Regions from separate parts of the Massilia sp. H6 genome, predicted to be linked through region 3. Evidence: predicted binding sites of a transcription regulator. Region 3 holds the regulator's gene; each other region holds the start of a gene.
What was found. Region 3 encodes sigma-54, which starts transcription at its own class of promoters, with help from an activator protein. Its sites were predicted from a motif close to TGGCANGNAANCTGCTTT; they were not measured.

Region 1: a site for sigma-54 is predicted at 2,861-2,878, ahead of NRS07_RS04235 (TorF family putative porin). Genes of this name have one in related genera too.
Region 2: a site for sigma-54 is predicted at 1,360-1,377, ahead of NRS07_RS17955 (pilin). Genes of this name have one in related genera too.
Region 4: a site for sigma-54 is predicted at 1,939-1,956, ahead of prpB (methylisocitrate lyase). Genes of this name have one in related genera too.

Annotation. Positions count from the first base shown of each region.
Region 1 is NZ_CP103371.1:948,208-952,826, reverse strand. Features, by position in the region: gene gshA (glutamate--cysteine ligase) at 1-139, opposite strand, end outside; gene amt (ammonium transporter) at 273-1,673, opposite strand; gene glnK (P-II family nitrogen regulator) at 1,684-2,022, opposite strand; gene NRS07_RS04235 (TorF family putative porin) at 2,042-2,788, opposite strand; gene NRS07_RS04230 (accessory factor UbiK family protein) at 3,061-3,366, shown strand; gene NRS07_RS04225 (adenosylcobalamin-dependent ribonucleoside-diphosphate reductase) at 3,401-4,619, shown strand, end outside.
Region 2 is NZ_CP103371.1:4,006,606-4,011,224, forward strand. Features, by position in the region: gene NRS07_RS17950 (S9 family peptidase) at 1-729, shown strand, start outside; gene NRS07_RS17955 (pilin) at 794-1,297, opposite strand; gene sucD (succinate--CoA ligase subunit alpha) at 1,617-2,498, opposite strand; gene sucC (ADP-forming succinate--CoA ligase subunit beta) at 2,514-3,683, opposite strand; gene NRS07_RS17970 (DUF2889 domain-containing protein) at 3,752-4,327, opposite strand.
Region 3 is NZ_CP103371.1:701,150-705,768, forward strand. Features, by position in the region: gene lptC (LPS export ABC transporter periplasmic protein LptC) at 1-526, shown strand, start outside; gene lptA (lipopolysaccharide transport periplasmic protein LptA) at 556-1,116, shown strand; gene lptB (LPS export ABC transporter ATP-binding protein) at 1,113-1,886, shown strand; gene NRS07_RS03130 (RNA polymerase factor sigma-54) at 1,889-3,385, shown strand; gene hpf (ribosome hibernation-promoting factor, HPF/YfiA family) at 3,442-3,795, shown strand; gene NRS07_RS03140 (enoyl-CoA hydratase/isomerase family protein) at 3,964-4,619, shown strand, end outside.
Region 4 is NZ_CP103371.1:1,713,715-1,718,333, reverse strand. Features, by position in the region: gene prpC (2-methylcitrate synthase) at 1-991, opposite strand, end outside; gene prpB (methylisocitrate lyase) at 1,005-1,895, opposite strand; gene NRS07_RS07625 (cation acetate symporter) at 2,143-3,813, opposite strand; gene NRS07_RS07620 (DUF485 domain-containing protein) at 3,816-4,124, opposite strand; gene prpR (propionate catabolism operon regulatory protein PrpR) at 4,279-4,619, shown strand, end outside.

The sequences.
Region 1 (4,619 bases), 250 kb from region 3:
CGACCGAGCAATAGAACGGCGGCGTATGCTCCTGCCACTCGAGGCGGAACCAGCGCTCGATGGCGGGCGTGGCTTCGAGAATTTTCTTTTCCAGGTCGAGCAAGGGACCGGTCAGGGCGGTGGCGAGGTGCGGAACCATGAGGTGGACTTCCTAGTAGTGGCTTGTTTGAATTATATCGGTACCGTTATATAAGGACGATGCTGTTGTTTTAAAGTCGCGCACTGACCAGCATGAAGAAAGGCGCCCGCAGGCGCCTTGGTGGAAAACCGCCTTACCCGTGATAGGCCGTCTCGCCATGACTGCTGATGTCCAGGCCCTGGCGTTCTTCGTCGGCCGGCACCCGCAGCCTGACCACGATATCGGCAAGCTTGAAGGCAATAAAGGCGACGGCTGCCGACCACACGATGGTGATGCCCACTGCCTGCGCCTGCACCCACACCTGGCTGGCGATCGAATACGCCGGCGCGCCCTGGTTGGCGACATAGTCCCAGATGCCCTGCCCGCCCAATGCCGGCGAAGCGAACACGCCGGTCAGCAGCGCGCCGAGAATGCCGCCGACGCCGTGCAGGCCGAACACATCGAGCGAGTCGTCCGCGCCCAGCAGGCGCTTTAAACCGGTCACACCCCACAGGCAGACGATTCCTGCCAGCAGGCCCATGACCAGGGCGCCCATCGGGCCGACGAAACCGCAGCCTGGCGTGATCGCCACCAGGCCCGAGACGGCGCCCGACACCGCGCCCAGCATCGACGGCTTGCGCTTGAAGATCCACTCGCCGATCATCCACGACACGGCCGCTGCCGCAGTGGCCAGCAAGGTGTTGATGAAGGCCAGCGCGGCGACGTCGCCCGCTTCCAGTGCCGAACCGGCATTGAAGCCGAACCAGCCGACCCACAGCAGCGAAGCGCCGACCATGGTCATGGTCAGGGAATGCGGCGCCATCGATTCGCGCCCCAGGCCGATCCGCTTGCCGATCATGTAGGCGCCGACCAGGCCAGCTACCGCCGCATTGATGTGCACCACGGTGCCGCCGGCGAAATCGAGCGCGCCCATTTGCCACAGGAAACCAGCACCGCTGGTCACGGTGGCGAGCGAGGCGGCATCGGTGATGGCGTCCGGGCCGGCCCAGAACCAGACCATGTGCGCCACCGGCAGGTAGCCAAAGGTGAACCACAGCACCACGAACAGCAGTACCGCCGCAAAGCGCACGCGCTCGGCAAAAGCGCCGACGATCAGCGCGCAGGTGATGGCGGCAAAGCTTCCCTGGAAGGCGACAAAGATGAACTCGGGAATCATCGTCTCTTTGCTGAAAGTCGCGGCCTGGGCAAAGCTGCCGGCGAGCGGATCGTAGATGCCGTTCAGGAAGGCGCGGTCGAAGCCGCCGATAAAGGCATTGCCCTGGGTGAAGGCCAGCGAGTAGCCGTACAGGCACCACAGCACGATGACCACCGAGAACACCATGAAGACCTGCATCAGGATCGACAGCATGTTCTTGGCCCGCACCAGGCCGCCGTAAAACAGCGCCAGGCCGGGAATGGCCATCATGATGACGAGCAGCGTAGCGACGAACATCCACGCGGTATCTCCCTTGTTGATGGAAGGCGCGGCCAGCGCCGGCAGTGCCAGGCTCAGGGCGGCGAAGCCGGCCAGGACCTTGATGATGGTGCGTTTCATAAATTTCCTTTTACAGTGCGTCGTTGCCGGTCTCGCCGGTACGGATACGGATGGCCTGGTTCAGGTCGGCCACGAAAATCTTGCCATCGCCGATCTTGCCGGTGCGGGCCGCACCCTGGATGGCGTCGATCACCTGCTCGACCAAGGCATCGTCCACGGCCGCCTCGATCTTGATTTTTGGAAGAAAGTCGACCACGTATTCGGCGCCGCGGTAGAGCTCGGTATGGCCTTTCTGGCGCCCGAAACCCTTCACTTCGGTCACCGTCATGCCCTGCACGTTGATCTCCGACAGCGCTTCGCGCACTTCGTCCAGCTTGAACGGTTTGATAATGGCGGTAATCATCTTCATGGCATTGCCTCTTAATCGATCAGAAGGTTTTGGACACGGTGAGAATCGCGCCGGACTTGCCGAGGTTCTTGCCTTGCGGGTTCAGGTAAGCGCCGGTATCGGCCTTGATCCAGGCCAGCGAGACCGTGGCCACGCCGAGGTCCTTACTCACGCCCAGCTTGTAGTCGGAGTAGGAAAACTGGCTGTTGTGACGCACTTTCTGGCGGCCGGCATGCAGGTTCAGGATGAAGCCGTTGCCCACGTCAAGATCAGCGCCAAGGTCGAGATAGCCACTGCCCTTGCTGTTGGCGGTGCCGAACAGGTTGGTCGTCGACTGCGAATACTTGATGTAGGCCGGACCGACGCCGAGCCGCCCGTAGAGCTCGAAGGTGTTGGCGCTCGGGCCCAGGCCGTTCGACGGATACAGGTAGTACAGGCCGCCGAGGTCATAGGTGACGGAGGCGCCGAGCTGGCCGCGGCGGCCGCCGTAGATATCCCATTCGATGCTGCCGTCGCCGCCAAGATCCTTCGTCCACTTGATGGTGGAGAGCCAGGTGCCCACATACCAGCCGGTTGGGCCGTGCACGTAGTCGGCGCCGCCTTGCAGCGCCGGATCGAAGCTGGTCTGCGACAGGCCGCGATAGCGGTAGTCGCTGGTGATGGCAGCGTTGTAGCTGAGCTGGTGTTGCTGCACTGCGTCAGGAGCAGCTTGCTGCGCGTTGGCCGTGACGCTTGCCAGCGCCAGGGCGGCCCAGGTGGCTGCTGCGGTCGGTATGCTGCGTTTCATGCTTTTCCCCTTATGTTCAACGGTAGACTCGGTTGCGATTTACAATGCACTTGCAGCACGCTTCACTTCCCTTTAGCACGATGCGTGCCAGAGGCAAAATGGGGAGGCGCGCGCCCGGGAAGGTGTTGATTTCTCAGTCATCTACCCCATGTGCAATACGAATAACCAGCAAACACTTGCGGCGCCATGTGCCGCAGTGCCACGCACCACCGCGGCCAGCGGACGCACCTTCGTGGTGCGCCGCCCCCCGCCTTATTGAGGAACGTACGGATATGACCACTTTCTTTAACGATTTGCAGGGCAAGATCAACCAGGCCCTGGAGAGCACGCCGGCCAAGGACATCCAGCGCAATGTCAAGGCTATGGCCACCCAGGGCTTTTCCAAGCTCGACCTGGTCACCCGCGAAGAATTCGATATCCAGGCCCAGGTGCTGGCCAAGACCCGCGCCAAGCTCGAAGCGCTTGAACTGCGCGTGCTAGAACTGGAAGCACGCCTGGGCGCGCAGGCTTCGGCATCGTCCCCGGCAGCGGCAGCGGCAGGCCAGCCGGCGCCGACGATCATTCTCGGCAAGGAATAAGGCTGCCGGCATTCATGTCCCCCGGGAGCCGCACATGAATGCCAACGACCAGCCGGCGCCGCAGGATGTCTCGCTCGACGTGTTGCGCGAGAAATATGCCAAGGGCAACGAGACCAGCATCGACGACGTGCGCCGGCGCGTAGCGCGCGCCCTGGCGGCGCTGGAACCGGCAGCGCAGCGCACCGGGTTCGAGCAACGCTTTCTGTGGGCCCAGGAGCAAGGCTTCGTCCCCGCCGGACGCATCAATTCCGCGGCCGGCCTCGGCCTGCAGGCCACCCTCATCAACTGTTTCGTGCAACCGGTGGGCGACTCGATCTCGGGCAGCCAGGACGGCCTGCCCGGCATCTATACGGCACTATCCGAGGCCGCCGAGACCATGCGCCGCGGCGGCGGCGTCGGCTACGACTTCAGCGCGATCCGCCCGATGGGCAGCAAGGTCCATGGCACCGGCTCGCGCGCCTCCGGGCCGGTCTCGTACATGGAAGTGTTCGACGCCTCGTGCCGCACGGTGGAGTCGGCCGGCGCCAGGCGCGGCGCCCAGATGGGCGTGCTGCGCATCGACCATCCCGACATCGAGCGCTTCATCGCCGCCAAGGACAAGGGCGGCCTCACCAATTTCAACATCTCGGTAGGCGTCACCGACGCCTTCATGCGCGCGGTGCAAGCCGACGCGCCCTTCGAGCTGGTGCACGCCGCCGAACCAGGTGACGAAGACGCGCCGCAGGACATGCCGAATCCGCGCCGGCTCGACGACGGCCGCTGGGTCTACCGGCGGGTAGAGGCGCGCGCCCTGTGGGACCGGATCATCGCCTCGACCTACGACCATGCCGAGCCGGGCGTGCTGTTTGTCGACCGCATCAACCTGGAGAACAACCTCTGGTACGCGGAAGAACTGCGCGCCACCAATCCCTGCGGCGAGCAGCCGCTGCCGGCCTATGGCTGCTGCGACCTGGGTTCGCTCAACCTCACCTGTTTCGTGCGCAACCCGTTCAGCCAGGCTGCCGCCTTCGATTTCGCGCGCATGTGCGAGGTGGCCACCGTGGCGGTGCGCATGCTCGACCTGGTGCTCGACGCGACCGTCTGGCCGCTGCCGCAGCAGGCGGAGCAGTCCAGCGCCAAGCGCCGCGTCGGCCTGGGGTTTCTGGGCCTGGGCAGCGCGCTGGTCATGCTGGGGCTGCGCTACGACGCCGACGAGGGGCGTGCGCTGGCCGCCCGCATCATGGAGGCACTGCGCAATGCTGCGTATGCCGCCT
Region 2 (4,619 bases), 950 kb from region 3:
CCGTGGAACGCCGAGGCCGGCAAGAAATACCCGGTCGCCTTCCTGGTGCACGGCGGCCCGCAGGGCAGCTTCGGCAACGGCTGGAGCTACCGCTGGAATCCGCAGGTGTATGCCGGCGCCGGCTATGCCACCGTGTTCATCGACTTCCACGGCTCGACCGGCTACGGCCAGTCATTCACCGACTCGATCAGCGGCGACTGGGGCGGCAAGCCGCTCGAGGATCTGCAAAAAGGCCTGGACGCGGCAGTGCAGAAATTCTCCTGGCTCGACCGCGAACGCAGCTGCGCGCTGGGCGCGTCCTACGGCGGCTACATGGTGAACTGGATCGCCGGTAACTGGCCCGACGGCTTCCGCTGCCTGGTCAACCATGACGGGGTGTTCGACAACCGCGGCATGGCCTACTCGACCGAAGAACAGTGGTTCACCGATTGGGAAAACGGCGGCGCCTACTACGCCGTGCCGCAGAACCACGAGCGCTTCAATCCGGTCAACCACGTCAACAAGTGGAAGACGCCGATGCTGGTGATCCAGGGCGAACTCGATTTCCGGATCCCGACCGCGCAAGCCCTGTCGACGTTTACGGCGCTGCAACGCAAGGGCATCGACAGCCAGCTGCTGGTGTTCCCGGACGAGAACCACTGGGTGCTGAAACCGGCCAATTCGCTGCAGTGGCACCATACGGTGATCAACTGGCTGGACAAGCACTTGAAATCGCCAGCGCAGAAGTAAGGATCGGCGACTGCAAAAGCAAAAAACCCGCTCCGAGGAGCGGGTTTTTTAACGTGTTCCAGAATTACGGAGCGGTCGGGGTAGTTGCAGCAACCGGAGCGTTGTTCTTTTCGATCAGTTCCAGTGCCGCAGCGTGGGTGATGGTGGTGTCATTGGTCCAGGCCACGGTGGCGTCGCTCACCTCTGGCGTCATGGTCACGGCCAGCCCATCGACACCGTCACCGATTCCGGTACCCATGGTGATGGTGATGACACCATCAGCGACGCCGACTTTGGCAACTTCTTTGGTGGCCGCGAAGGCGCCGGCGCCGGTTTCAGCAGGAATGCCGTTCTTACCGCTATCGCAATCAGCTTCCACGCCGCCGTTTTCCTGGATGCACACGCCAACTGCGGTCTTGATCGAAGAGACCGAACCCAGGGCTGCGCCGATCTTGGCCTTGACGGTGTAGTTCTGGTAAGCAGGAATTGCCACCGCAGCCAGGATACCGATAATCGCGACGACGATCATCAATTCGATCAGGGTGAAGCCGCCTTCGGCTTTTTTGGTTTGCATTTGCTTGAAGTTCATTTTGTATCTCCAGGTGGTGTGTCGGGTGAATTTGGGGTGCTGCTTCGTGCCACGCTTTCTTATATGCAAGCGGTGTGCCAGCCTCAAAAATGTCGATTTTATGAGCTCGGAGATAACAAAACGGCCTGATAACGCAAGATTTTGCTTGATCGGTGACAAAATTTGTCAGGTTAGACGCGCAATTTTTGTCAGTACCTGTTTTTTCGTAACGTAATTTGTCATGCCAGCGTGCAGGCATGCTGCTATGCCCGGCAGCGCTAGCCAAAAAAAAGCGGGAAGCTCGCGCTCCCCGCTTATCTCAACCTAGAAGTCGCCGGTATTACAGCATGGCCTTGAGCAGGCGCGCCATTTCCGACGGGTTCTTGGTGGCCTTGATGCCGCACTCTTCCATGATGTCCAGCTTGGCTTGCGCGGTATCGGCGCCGCCCGAGATCAGCGCGCCGGCGTGGCCCATGCGCTTGCCCGGAGGAGCGGTGACACCGGCGATGAAGCAGACCACTGGCTTCTTCATGTTGTCCTTGATCCAGTAAGCAGCATTGGCTTCGTCCGGACCGCCGATTTCGCCGATCATGATGACCGCGTCGGTATCAGGATCGTCGTTGAACATGCGCATGACGTCGATGTGCTTCAGGCCGTTGATCGGATCGCCGCCAATGCCCACTGCCGACGATTGGCCCAGGCCCAGTGCGGTCAGCTGGCCGACTGCTTCGTACGTCAAGGTGCCCGAGCGCGAGACGACGCCGATGCGGCCCTTGCGGTGGATGTGACCTGGCATGATGCCGATCTTGATTTCGTCCGGGGTGATCAAGCCTGGGCAGTTCGGGCCCAGCAGCAGGGTCTTGGAGCCGGCTTTGGCCATGCGGTCCTTCAGGGCCATCATGTCACGCACTGGAATGCCTTCGGTGATGCAGATTGCCAGGTCCAGCTCGGCTTCGACGGCTTCCCAGATGGCAGCAGCCGCGCCCGCAGGCGGCACGTAGATGACCGACACGTTGGCGCCGGTGGCCGCTTTCGCTTCCGACACGTTGGCATAGATCGGAATGCCTTCGAAGTCTTCGCCGGCTTTCTTCGGGTTCACGCCAGCAACGAAGGCTTCCTTGCCGTTCGCGTAGTCGCGGCACATGCGGGTATGGAACTGACCGGTCTTGCCGGTAATACCCTGGGTGATGACTTTCGTATCTTTGTTGATCAGAATCGACATTTGTTTATTCCTTAATTAGGCTTGACCAGCGGCAGCGGCGACCACGGCCTTGGCTGCATCTTCCATCGTATCGGCAGCGATGATCGGCAGACCGGAGTCAGCCAGCATCTTCTTGCCCAGGTCTTCGTTGGTGCCCTTCATGCGCACCACCAGTGGTACTTGCAGCGAGACTGCCTTCGATGCGGTGATCACGCCTTCGGCGATCACGTCGCAGCGCATGATGCCGCCGAAGATGTTGACCAGGATGGCTTTCAGGCCAGGGTTCTTCAGCATGATCTTGAATGCTTCGGTGACTTTCTCAGCCGTCGCACCGCCGCCCACGTCCAGGAAGTTGGCCGGCTCGCCGCCGAACAGCTTGATGGTGTCCATGGTGGCCATGGCCAGGCCAGCGCCGTTCACCAGGCAGCCGATGTTGCCGTCGAGCGAGATATAGGCGAGGTCGAACTTCGATGCTTCGACTTCGGCTGGATCTTCTTCGTCCAGGTCGCGGTAGGCGACGATTTCAGGCTGGCGGTACAGCGCGTTCGAGTCGAAGTTGAACTTCGCGTCGAGGGCGATGACCTTGCCCGAACCGGTCAGGATCAGCGGGTTGATTTCAGCCAGCGAGGCGTCGGTTTCCCAGTAAGCCTGGTACAGGCCCTTGAGCTGGGTGCGGGCATCGGCCAGCGATTCGGCAGGCACGCCGATCTTGGTCGAGATTTCGTCGGCTTCGGCATCGAGCAGGCCAACCGATGGGTCGATCGCGATCGAGTGGATCTTCTCAGGATTGCTGTGCGCGACTTCTTCGATGTCCATGCCGCCTTCCGACGAGGCCATCAGCACCACGCGCTGCGAGATGCGGTCGGTGACCATCGAGACGTACAGTTCTTTCTTGATGTCGGCGCCTTCTTCGACCAGCAGGCGACGCACTTTCTGGCCTTCTGGGCCGGTCTGGTGCGTGATGAGCTGCATGCCCATGATCTGCTCTGCATATTCGCGTACCTGCTCGAGCGACTTGGCGACTTTCACGCCACCGCCCTTGCCGCGGCCGCCAGCATGGATCTGCGCCTTGACAACCCAGACCGGACCGCCCAGTTCTTCGGCAGCCTTGACCGCTTCGTCAACCGACATGCACGGAATGCCGCGCGGAACGGTCACTCCGAACTTTCGGAGGATCTCTTTGCCTTGATACTCATGGATCTTCATGCTGGCTTCCCTTCTATTGTTTACTGATTTGGAAATACGGTTGAACTACAAATGACAAACATCGAATGCTAACCCGCCACGGCCTTGATCGACCAGCGGGGATAGTAAGAGGCCACGGTCGGACCGTCGCTGCGCAGCGCGTGGCAACGGTCGAGCTCGAAAGGCCGTTCGGCCGAATGCGCAATGCCATTCGCGTCGGCGGCGCCGCGGGTGTCGAACACGTCGTCGGCAAAGGCCTGCAGCGCTGCGGTAGGCAGCACCTGGGCCAATTCGGTCAGGTGGGTGCAGCCGAGCACGCCTGACAGGCGGTCTTTCAGGTGCAACCGGAAATGCTTCATCAGCGACAGGCCCACCAGTTGCTTGTAGGCGGGGCCGATCGTTTCGCAATAGCCAGGATAGGGAACGGCATCGGACGCGGCTTCGGCGTCGACGATCGTCAGGTCGCGGTCGATAGTCACGCGCAATTTGAGGTCGTGCACCGGCATGCCGCCCGGGCGGATGCCGGAGGCGAGCGGAATGTCACGGGTTTTGACGTCACGGATGCTGGCGTCCAGATCCCACAGGCCATCATCGCGCGCATAGGCTTCGACAGTGATGGCGCGCGTATGCCGGAGCGAGCGCGATACGGGAGGAGACAGGGGCATAAAAACCAATGCCGCTTGCGCGGCCGTTAGTGGTGCAGCCAGTGTGCGTTGTGCACGTTATCGTAGCTTCTACGACAACAACCGCTCATGCGGCGCTGCTTAAACCACAAAAGTTTATCACACGGCGATCTAGGTTGCACTGCAACAGAGGGGTTTTCCGGCGTATGCAGCTTGATATAGCGGGGTTTCTTGCAGAGTGGTCAATGTTGCAGTGGTCGGCATGCGACTGGCGCAGCGATAGGGGACGAAGAAATGCAGAAGGCGAAACGCGATGCAGCGTATTAATTGAAAA
Region 3 (4,619 bases):
CAGCTTCTGGCTGCTGCAGGTGATGGAGCGCGACGATTCCGACACCCGCCTGGGCGGGTCCATGAACGAGCCCGATTACATCGTCGAGAACTTCTCGTTCGTGCGCATGACCGAGCAGGGCCAGCCAAGCTACGTGGTGTCGGGCAAGCGCCTGGCGCATCAGCAAGAAGGAGACGTCTCCGAGGTCGAGCAGCCGGTGGTGCAGGGCTTGACGCCCGGCCGCCCGCGCACCACCGTGGTGGCCAACCGCGGCCGTATCTACCACCAGGAACACCGCGTCGACCTGCTCGGCAATGTCGATATCCAGCGCCCGGCCACGCCGGCCAGCGAAGCGCTGCATGTGCGCACGCAGGCGCTGACCGTGCTGCCGGACGAAGAAATCATGAAGACCGACAAGGCCATCGAGATGCAGCTCGGCGCCGCCACGATCAGCGGCACCGGCATGGTCGCCAACAATGCTACCCAGACGCTGCAGTTGGCCGGCCGCGGCCAGATCGTCTATCCGCCACGCGCGCGCCCCGACTGAGGCGTTGAGTCACTACAGGACAAGCAATCATGAAAAAATTATTTGCCGCCGCCTTCCTTGGCCTGGCTTCGCTCAGCGCCTTTGCCGAGAAGGCCGATTCGCTCAAGCAGGCCGTGATCAACTTCGACACCCTGGACGTCGACGAGGTCACGCAGACCCGCATCCTGACCGGCAACGTCGTGCTCACCCGCGGCACGCTGGTGCTCAAGTCCGACCGCGCGCTGGTGAAGGAGACGCCAGAAGGCTACATGAACGTCACGCTCACCGCGGCGCCGGGCAAGCTCGCCACCTTCCGCCAGAAGCGTGATGGCGGTCCCGACCTGTGGGTCGAGGGCCAGGCCCAGCGCATCGAATACGACGAGCGGGTCGAACTGGTGAAGCTGTTTTCCACCGCCGAGGTGCGCGAGCTCGAAAACGGTCGCATGACCAACGAAATCAAGGGGCCGTACATCTCCTACGACAACCGCAACGAAGTGGCGCAGGTGCGCAACGACGCCAGCGGCCAGAGCAAGGTCGGCGGCGGGCGCGGCACCCTGATCATCGCGCCGCGCCGGCCCGCCCCGGCCGCCCAGGAAGGCGCCAAGCAATGACGGCAGTTCCGGGTACGACGCGCGAAGGCTGCAGCACCCTGATCGTCAAGGGCCTGCAAAAGAGCTACGGCAAGCGTTTGGTGGTCAGCGACGTCTCGCTGCAGGTCGAATGCGGCGAAGTGGTCGGCTTGCTCGGCCCCAACGGCGCCGGCAAGACCACCTCGTTCTACATGATCGTGGGCCTGGTGCCGTCGGACGCCGGCTCGATCGATATCAACGGCACCGACATTTCAAGCCTGCCGATCCACCGCCGCGCGGTGCTTGGCCTGTCTTATCTGCCGCAGGAAGCCTCGGTGTTTCGCAAGCTGACAGTGGAAGACAATATCCGCGCCGTGCTGGAACTGCAGCGCACCAGCGAAGGCAAGGCCTTGTCCAAGGACGAGATCAACGAGCGCCTCGACACGCTGCTGGCCGAGCTACAGATCGAGAAGCTGCGCGAGAATCCGGCGCTGTCGCTGTCGGGCGGCGAGCGCCGGCGCGTCGAGATCGCGCGCGCGCTCGCCACCAACCCGCGCTTCGTGCTGCTCGATGAGCCGTTCGCCGGCGTCGATCCGATCGCAGTGATCGAGATCCAGCGCATCGTGCGCTTCCTGAAAGAGCGCAACATCGGCGTTTTGATTACCGATCACAACGTGCGCGAGACGCTCGGCATCTGCGATCGCGCCTACATCATCAACCAGGGGGCGGTGCTGGCCTCGGGCCGCCCCGACGACATCATCGCCAACGAAAACGTGCGCCGCGTTTATCTTGGTGAACACTTCCGCATGTGACGATGAAACAGTCCCTGCAACTACGCACGTCGCAGCACCTGGCGCTCACGCCGCAGCTGCAACAGTCGATCCGGCTGCTGCAGTTGTCCACGCTCGAACTGCACCAGGAACTCGAGCAGATACTGACCGATAACCCGCTGCTCGAAAGGCTCGACGATCCGCTCGACCATTCGGTGCGGCTGCTGGCCGATGGCGCCATTAACAATGCAGCTGCGAGCGCGCCGGCCAATGGCGAAGCGCCCGCGCAGCCGGGACAGGAAGCCGGCGCCGAGGCGTCCAAGGCCGAAGGCGAAGGCGCCGATGCGAGCGATGATGGCGCCGACCGCGATCGCGGCGAGCCCGATGGCGACTGGGGCGGCGAGGGCGGCGGCGCCCGCAGCGGCGACGACGAAGACGGCCGCCCGCAGCTCGAGGCCAGCGGCGTGTCGCTGCGCGAGCACCTGGCCGAGCAGGTGCGCACCACCGGCTGCAGCATGCGCGACCGCGCGCTGGCCGAACTCGTGATCGACGCGCTCGACGACAATGGCTACCTCGAAGAACCGCTGGACGACATCCACGCGCGCCTGCCGGGTGAACTCGACATCGAGATGGACGAATTGCGCTGCGCGCTGGCGCTGGTGCAGAGCCTCGACCCGGCCGGGGTTGGCGCGCGCAGCGCGGCCGAATGCCTGGCGCTGCAGATCCGCCGCATGCCGGGCGTGCCGCTGGTAACGCGGCGCCTGGCGCTGAAGATCGTCGAAGGCTACCTGAGCTGGTTCGCGCAGCGCGAATACACCAAGCTCAAAAAGGCGTTGGCCTGCGACGACGAAGACCTGCGCGAGGTGCAGGCCGTGGTTCGCCAGTGCAATCCGCATCCGGGTGCGGCCTTTGGAACCAACGCATCCGACTACGTGGTGCCGGACGTGGTGGTGCGCCGCGCCAAGGATGGCTGGTCGGTGATGCTCAATCGGGACGTGATGCCGCGCCTGCGCGTCAATACCCTGTATGCGAACCTGCTCAAGCAGGGAAAAAGCGAAAGCCAGATGGGCGCGCAGCTGCAGGAAGCCAAATGGCTGATCAAGAATATGCGCCAGCGTTTCGATACCATCTTGCGTGTGGCCGAGGCGATTGTAGAGCGTCAGCGCAACTTTTTCAGCCATGGCGCAGTTGCCATGCGCCCTCTTGTGCTGCGCGAGATTGCTGATACACTAGGCCTACACGAGAGCACTATTTCCCGTGTAACCACGCAGAAATACATGCTGACCCCCCACGGCATGTTCGAGCTGAAATACTTCTTCGGAAGCCATGTCGCCACCGAAGCGGGGGGAGAAGCCTCTTCCACGGCGATCCGCGCGCTCATTGCGCAACTGACAGGAGCTGAAGACCCTAAGAGCCCTTTATCCGATAGCAAGATCGCGGAAATGCTGGGGGAACAAGGTATGGTCGTTGCGCGCCGAACGGTTGCCAAATACCGCGAAGCCCTCAAGATCCCACCTGTCAGCCTCCGCAAATCCTTGTAACGCACTGTCCTTGCCAGCTCATTGCCAGGGCAGCGTAACATCTCAAAGGAGTGTGTATGAACCTCACAATCAGTGGCCACCATCTTGAAGTGACTCCCGCAATTCGTGAATACGTTCACAATAAGCTCGAGCGCATTACCCGCCATTTCGATCACGTGATCGACACGCACGTGTTCCTCGCCATCGACAATCTCACCGAAAAAGAAAAACGGCAAAAAGCCGAGATCAACCTGCAGGTCTCGGGAAAAATCCTGCATGTGGCCAGTGCCGCGCAAGACATGTATGCGGCGATCGACATGCTGGTGGACCGGCTGGACCGCCAGGTGCTCAAGCATAAATCGATGCTGCAGGATCATCATCACATCGCGCACAAGCGCATCCCGGACATCGGCGAAGCCGCCGCCGCCTAGGCACGGCAGGCAGCCATCCAAGCGAGGGCGTCCGAGGGGGCGCCCTTTTTGCATTCGGCCTGGCCGGCCGACTGCGCCGCCCGGTCTACTTTCCGATGACGCGATAAGGCTTTTGGTTTAGCACCGCGGTTCGGTAGAATGCATGTCTTTTCGATCACAGAGCAACTCATGACCGACACTGTCCTGACCCGCGTCGCCAACCGCACCGGCATCATCACGCTGGATCGCCCGAAAGCCCTCAATTCCCTGTCGCTCGACATGGTGCGCGCCTTGACTGCGGCGCTGCGCGATTGGCAGACCGATTCCGCCATCGATGCGGTGGTCATCACCAGCAGCAGCGAGAAAGCCTTGTGCGCAGGCGGTGATATTCGCTTCTTCTATGAGATGGGCCAGGTGGGTCCGACTGGCGGCAGCGCATTGCTGGAAGACTTCTTTACCGAAGAATATGCGCTCAACCACCTGATTCATTTCTATCCAAAGCCGTATATCGCGCTGATGGACGGCGTGGTGATGGGCGGCGGCATGGGCATTGCGCAAGGCGGCCCTGGCTGCGGCCTGCGCATCGTTACCGACCGTACCAAGATGGCGATGCCCGAAGTGAACATCGGCCTGTTCCCGGATGTGGGCGGCAGCCATTTCTTGTCGCACGCACCGGGCCAGCTGGGCAAGTACCTGGGACTGACCGGCCTGACGATCGGCGCGGCCGATGCCCTGTACGTGGGCCTGGCCGATGTCTTCGTGCCGGGAGAAAAGACCGGTGAGCTGATGGCGCTGGTGGAGTCGACCCCGGGCGCGCAGTTGCCAGACGCGATCCGCGCATTCGC
Region 4 (4,619 bases), 1.0 Mb from region 3:
TGTGGTAGGACACGGCCGAGAACCAGTCCAGGTTCGGGAACATCTTCTTGACCTCCCACATCACCGACTCGAGGCGCTCGGCGATGTCGAACATCTTCATCGAGCCGCCCTGCTCCGACAGCGACCGCGCGACTTCCTTGATTACCACGTTGCGCGGGTCGCTGATGGTGTAGACCGGGTGGCCGAAGCCGATCACGACTTCCTTGTTGGCCACGCGGTTGCGGATATCGGCTTCGGCTTCGTCGGCGTTCTCGTAGCGCTTCTGGATGTCGAGCGCCACTTCGTTGGCACCGCCATGCTTGGGGCCACGCAGCGCGCCAATCGCGCCGGTGATGGCCGAATGCATGTCGGAGCCGGTGCCGGCGATGACGCGGGCGGTGAAGGTCGAGGCGTTGAATTCGTGCTCGGCGTACAGGATGAGCGAGGTGTGCATGGCGCGCACCCACTCTTCTTTCGGCGCATGGCCGTGCAGCAGGTGCAGGAAGTGGCCACCGATCGAGTCGTCGTCGGTCTCGACCTCGATGCGCTTGCCGTTATGGCTGAAGTGGTACCAGTACAGCAGCATCGAACCGAACGAGGCCATCAGGCGGTCGGCGATGTCGCGTGCGCCCGGAATACCGTGGTCATCCTTCTCCGGCAAGGTGCAGCCCAGCACCGAGACGCCGGTGCGCATCACGTCCATCGGGTGGGCGCCGGCCGGCAGTGCCTCGAGCGCGCTCTTGAGCGCCTGCGGCAGGCCGCGCAGCGAGCGCAGTTTGGCCTTGTAGCCCTTCAACTCGCCGCTATTGGGCAGCTTGCCGTGCACCAGCAGGTAGGCGATTTCCTCGAATTCGCAGGCATTGGCGACATCCAGGATGTCGTAGCCGCGGTAATGCAGGTCGTTGCCCGACTTGCCGACCGAGCACAGTGCGGTATTGCCGGCGGCGACGCCGGACAGGGCGACCGATTTCTTCGGCTTGAAAGTGGGGGTGTCGTTATTCTGGGTGCTCATGCGGTCTCCTGGGTTACCCGGCTTTTTTCTGTGCGAACAGCGCGTCGAGCTTTTGCTCGTAGCTGTGATAGTCGATGCGATCATACAGTTCGGCGCGGGTCTGCATCGTCTCGAGTACGTTCTGCTGGGTGCCGTCGCGGCGAATCGCATTGTAGACATTCTCGGCGGCCTTGTTCATGGCGCGGAAGGCCGACAGCGGATACAGCACCAGTCCGACATTGGCACTCTTGAGTTCGTCGACCGTGAACAGCGGGGTCGCGCCGAATTCGGTGATATTGGCCAGCACCGGCACCTTCACCGCATCGGCGAACTTGCGGTACATCTCGAGGCTGGTCATCGCCTCTGGAAAGATCATGTCGGCGCCGGCCTCGACGCAGGCCACGGCGCGCTCGATCGCGGCGTCCAGGCCTTCCACGGCCAGCGCATCGGTGCGCGCCATGATGACGAAATCCTCGTCGATGCGGGCGTCCGCCGCCGCTTTCACGCGGTCGACCATTTCGCCCAGGCCGACGATTTCCTTGCCCGGGCGGTGACCGCAGCGCTTGGCGCCGACCTGGTCTTCGATATGGCAGGCGGCCGCGCCGGCCTTGGACAGCGAGCGCACGGTGCGCGCGACATTGAAGGCCGAGGCGCCAAAGCCGGTATCGATGTCGACCAGCAGCGGCAGATCGCACACGTCGGTGATGCGGCGCACGTCGACCAGTACGTCGTCGAGGTTCGAGATACCCAGGTCCGGCAGGCCCAGCGAACCGGCGGCTACGCCGCCGCCCGACAGGTAGATCGCCTTGAAGCCGGCGCGCTTGGCCAGCAATGCATGGTTGGCATTGATGGCGCCGACAACCTGCAGCGGGGATTCTTCCCGGACTGCCTTGCGAAACGCCGCACCTGCGGAATAGTGGCTCATGCCTGACCTTTCAAATGAGTCGTTGAACGAATATCCCTTTTGTTATGCAAGGGCCGTGCCAGCGGGCACTGGCGCAATGACAGCGCGCAAATCAAGCACTTGGAAGCGATCTCGCGTGCCCGACACCGATTTCGCACCCCACGATGTTTCACACCCATTCACCATGAAACACCAGATGAAACATGATACCAATAAAAAAACCCCGCCGCAGCGGGGTCTCTGAGCTCACGCTACGCTCGTTGGCAGGTCAATGGCCGCTGGCGCCGGATGCGCCGATGCCGGTTTCGGAGCGTACTTCCTGCGCCTCGAAGCCAGCCTTGTCCATTGCAGCGCGCGGGCTGCGATCGAGTACCGAGAACAGCCAGATACCGATGAAGCCAATTGGCATCGAGAAGATCGCGGGCGAAGTGTAGGGGAAGATCGCCTCGGCATTTCCGAGCACGTCGACCCATACGGACTTGGAGACCACTGTCATGATTACCGCACTCGACAGGCCAAGGAAGCCGCCGATCGTCGCACCACGGGTGGTGCAGTCTTTCCAGAGCACCGACATGAACAGCACCGGGAAATTGGCGGAAGCGGCGATGGCGAAGGCCAGCGACACCATGAAGGCCACGTTCTGCTTTTCAAAGGCGATGCCCAGCAGCACAGCGATAAAGCCGAGGCAGATGGTGGTGATCTTGGACACCCGCAGCTCGCTGGCACTGGTGGCCTTGCCCTTGGAAAACACGGTGGCGTACAGGTCGTGCGAGACGGCCGAGGCGCCCGACAAGGTCAGGCCAGCAACCACCGCCAGGATGGTCGCGAAGGCCACCGCCGAGATGAAGCCAAGGAAGATGTCGCCGCCCACGGCCTTGGCCAGGTGCACCGCCGCCATGTTATTACCACCCAACAGCTTACCGGCAGCATCTTTGAATTCCGGATTGGTACCGACCAGCACGATCGCGCCGAAACCGATGATGAAGGTAAGAATGTAGAAGTAACCGATCCAGGTGGTGGCCCACAGCACCGACTTGCGCGCTTCCTTGGCGCTTGGAACCGTGAAGAAGCGCATCAGGATATGCGGCAGGCCGGCAGTGCCGAACATCAAGGCCATGCCGAAGGAAATCGCCGAGATCGGGTCTTTGACAAAATTGCCTGGCCCCATGATGCTGAAACCCTTGGCATGGACTTCGGTGGCGGTAGTGAACAGTTTTGCCGGGCTGAAATCGTACTGCGCCAGCACCGCGAAGGCCATGTAGGAGGCGCCCGAAAGCAGCATCACGGCCTTGATGATCTGCACCCAGGTGGTGGCGGTCATGCCGCCGAACAGCACATAGACCATCATCAGCACGCCGACGATCATCACCGCGATCCAGTACTCCAGGCCGAACAGCAGCTTGATGAGCTGGCCGGCGCCGACCATCTGCGCGATCAGGTAGAACAGCACCACCACCAGGGTGCCCGAGGCGGCGAACACGCGAATGGGTTTTTGCGCGAAGCGGTAGGCGGCAACGTCGGCGAAGGTGTAGCGGCCCAGGTTGCGCAGGCGCTCGGCCATCAGGAAGGTGATGACCGGCCAGCCGACCAGGAAGCCGATGGCGTAGATCAGGCCGTCGAAGCCGTCAAGGAAGACGGCGGCCGAAATACCCAGGAAGGACGCGGCCGACATGAAGTCGCCCGCAATCGCCAGTCCGTTCTGGAAACCGGTGATGCCGCCGCCGGCGGTATAGAAATCGGACGCCGAGCGGGTGCGCGACGCAGCCCACTTGGTGACGAAGAGCGTAAAGATCACGAAGACCGCGAACATGCCGATCGCGGTCCAGTTGGTGGCCTGCTGGGTGGCCTGGCCCAGGTCGGGTGCGGCCATGGCCAGGCCCGGCAGGGTCAGCAGGCCCGGCAGGACCAGCGCGGCGCTGCGGCGGTGGAGAGTCGGCATGGTCATGCGCCCACCTTGCTGCGGATGGCCGCGGTCAGCTCGTCGTAGATGCCATTGGCGCGGCGTACGTAGATACCGGTGATGACGATGGTAAACACGATCACGAACAGCCCGAGCGGAATGCCCCAGGTGATGACGCCTTCGCCGATGCGGGAGCCCAGGAATTCCTTGTTGAATGCCACCAGCAAGGTGAATCCGTAGTAGACGATCATCATCGCCCAGGTGAGGGTCCAGCCGAAACGCGAGCGCGTCCTGACCAGCTTCTGGTAATCGGGGTCGGCCTTGACCCGCTGTACAACGTCTTGTTCCATTTTTGTCTCCTGATTGTTCTGGTGTTTTTTACTGCAAGGCCTGGCCCATCGTACGGGCATGCGCTTACCTCACACTTACGGCAAGGACTGGCAGTCGCCATGGGGCGATGTTTCAGGATGAAACGGCACGGGTGAAATCGACTACACTCCGGCCATGAGCTACTCTAACCGCAATTCGGCCAGCGGCGGCGCCGACAACGACAAGCCGGTAATCTGGACCGTGTCGGTATCGCGCCTGTCCGACCTGTTCCGCGACATTACGCTGGAATACGATCACCTGGCTATGATCGAGCCAATGCACCTCGGGTTCGATGAAGCTGCACGACATCTGCGCGAGCGCATGGCCAGCGAGCGTTGCGATGTCGTGATCGCGGCCGGTTCGAACGCCGCCTACCTCAAGGGACGCGTCGCGGCGCCGGTGGTCGTGGCCAAGGCCAGCGGCTTTGATGTCATGCAGGCGCTCGCGCGGGCGCGCCAGATGTCCGAGCGCATCGG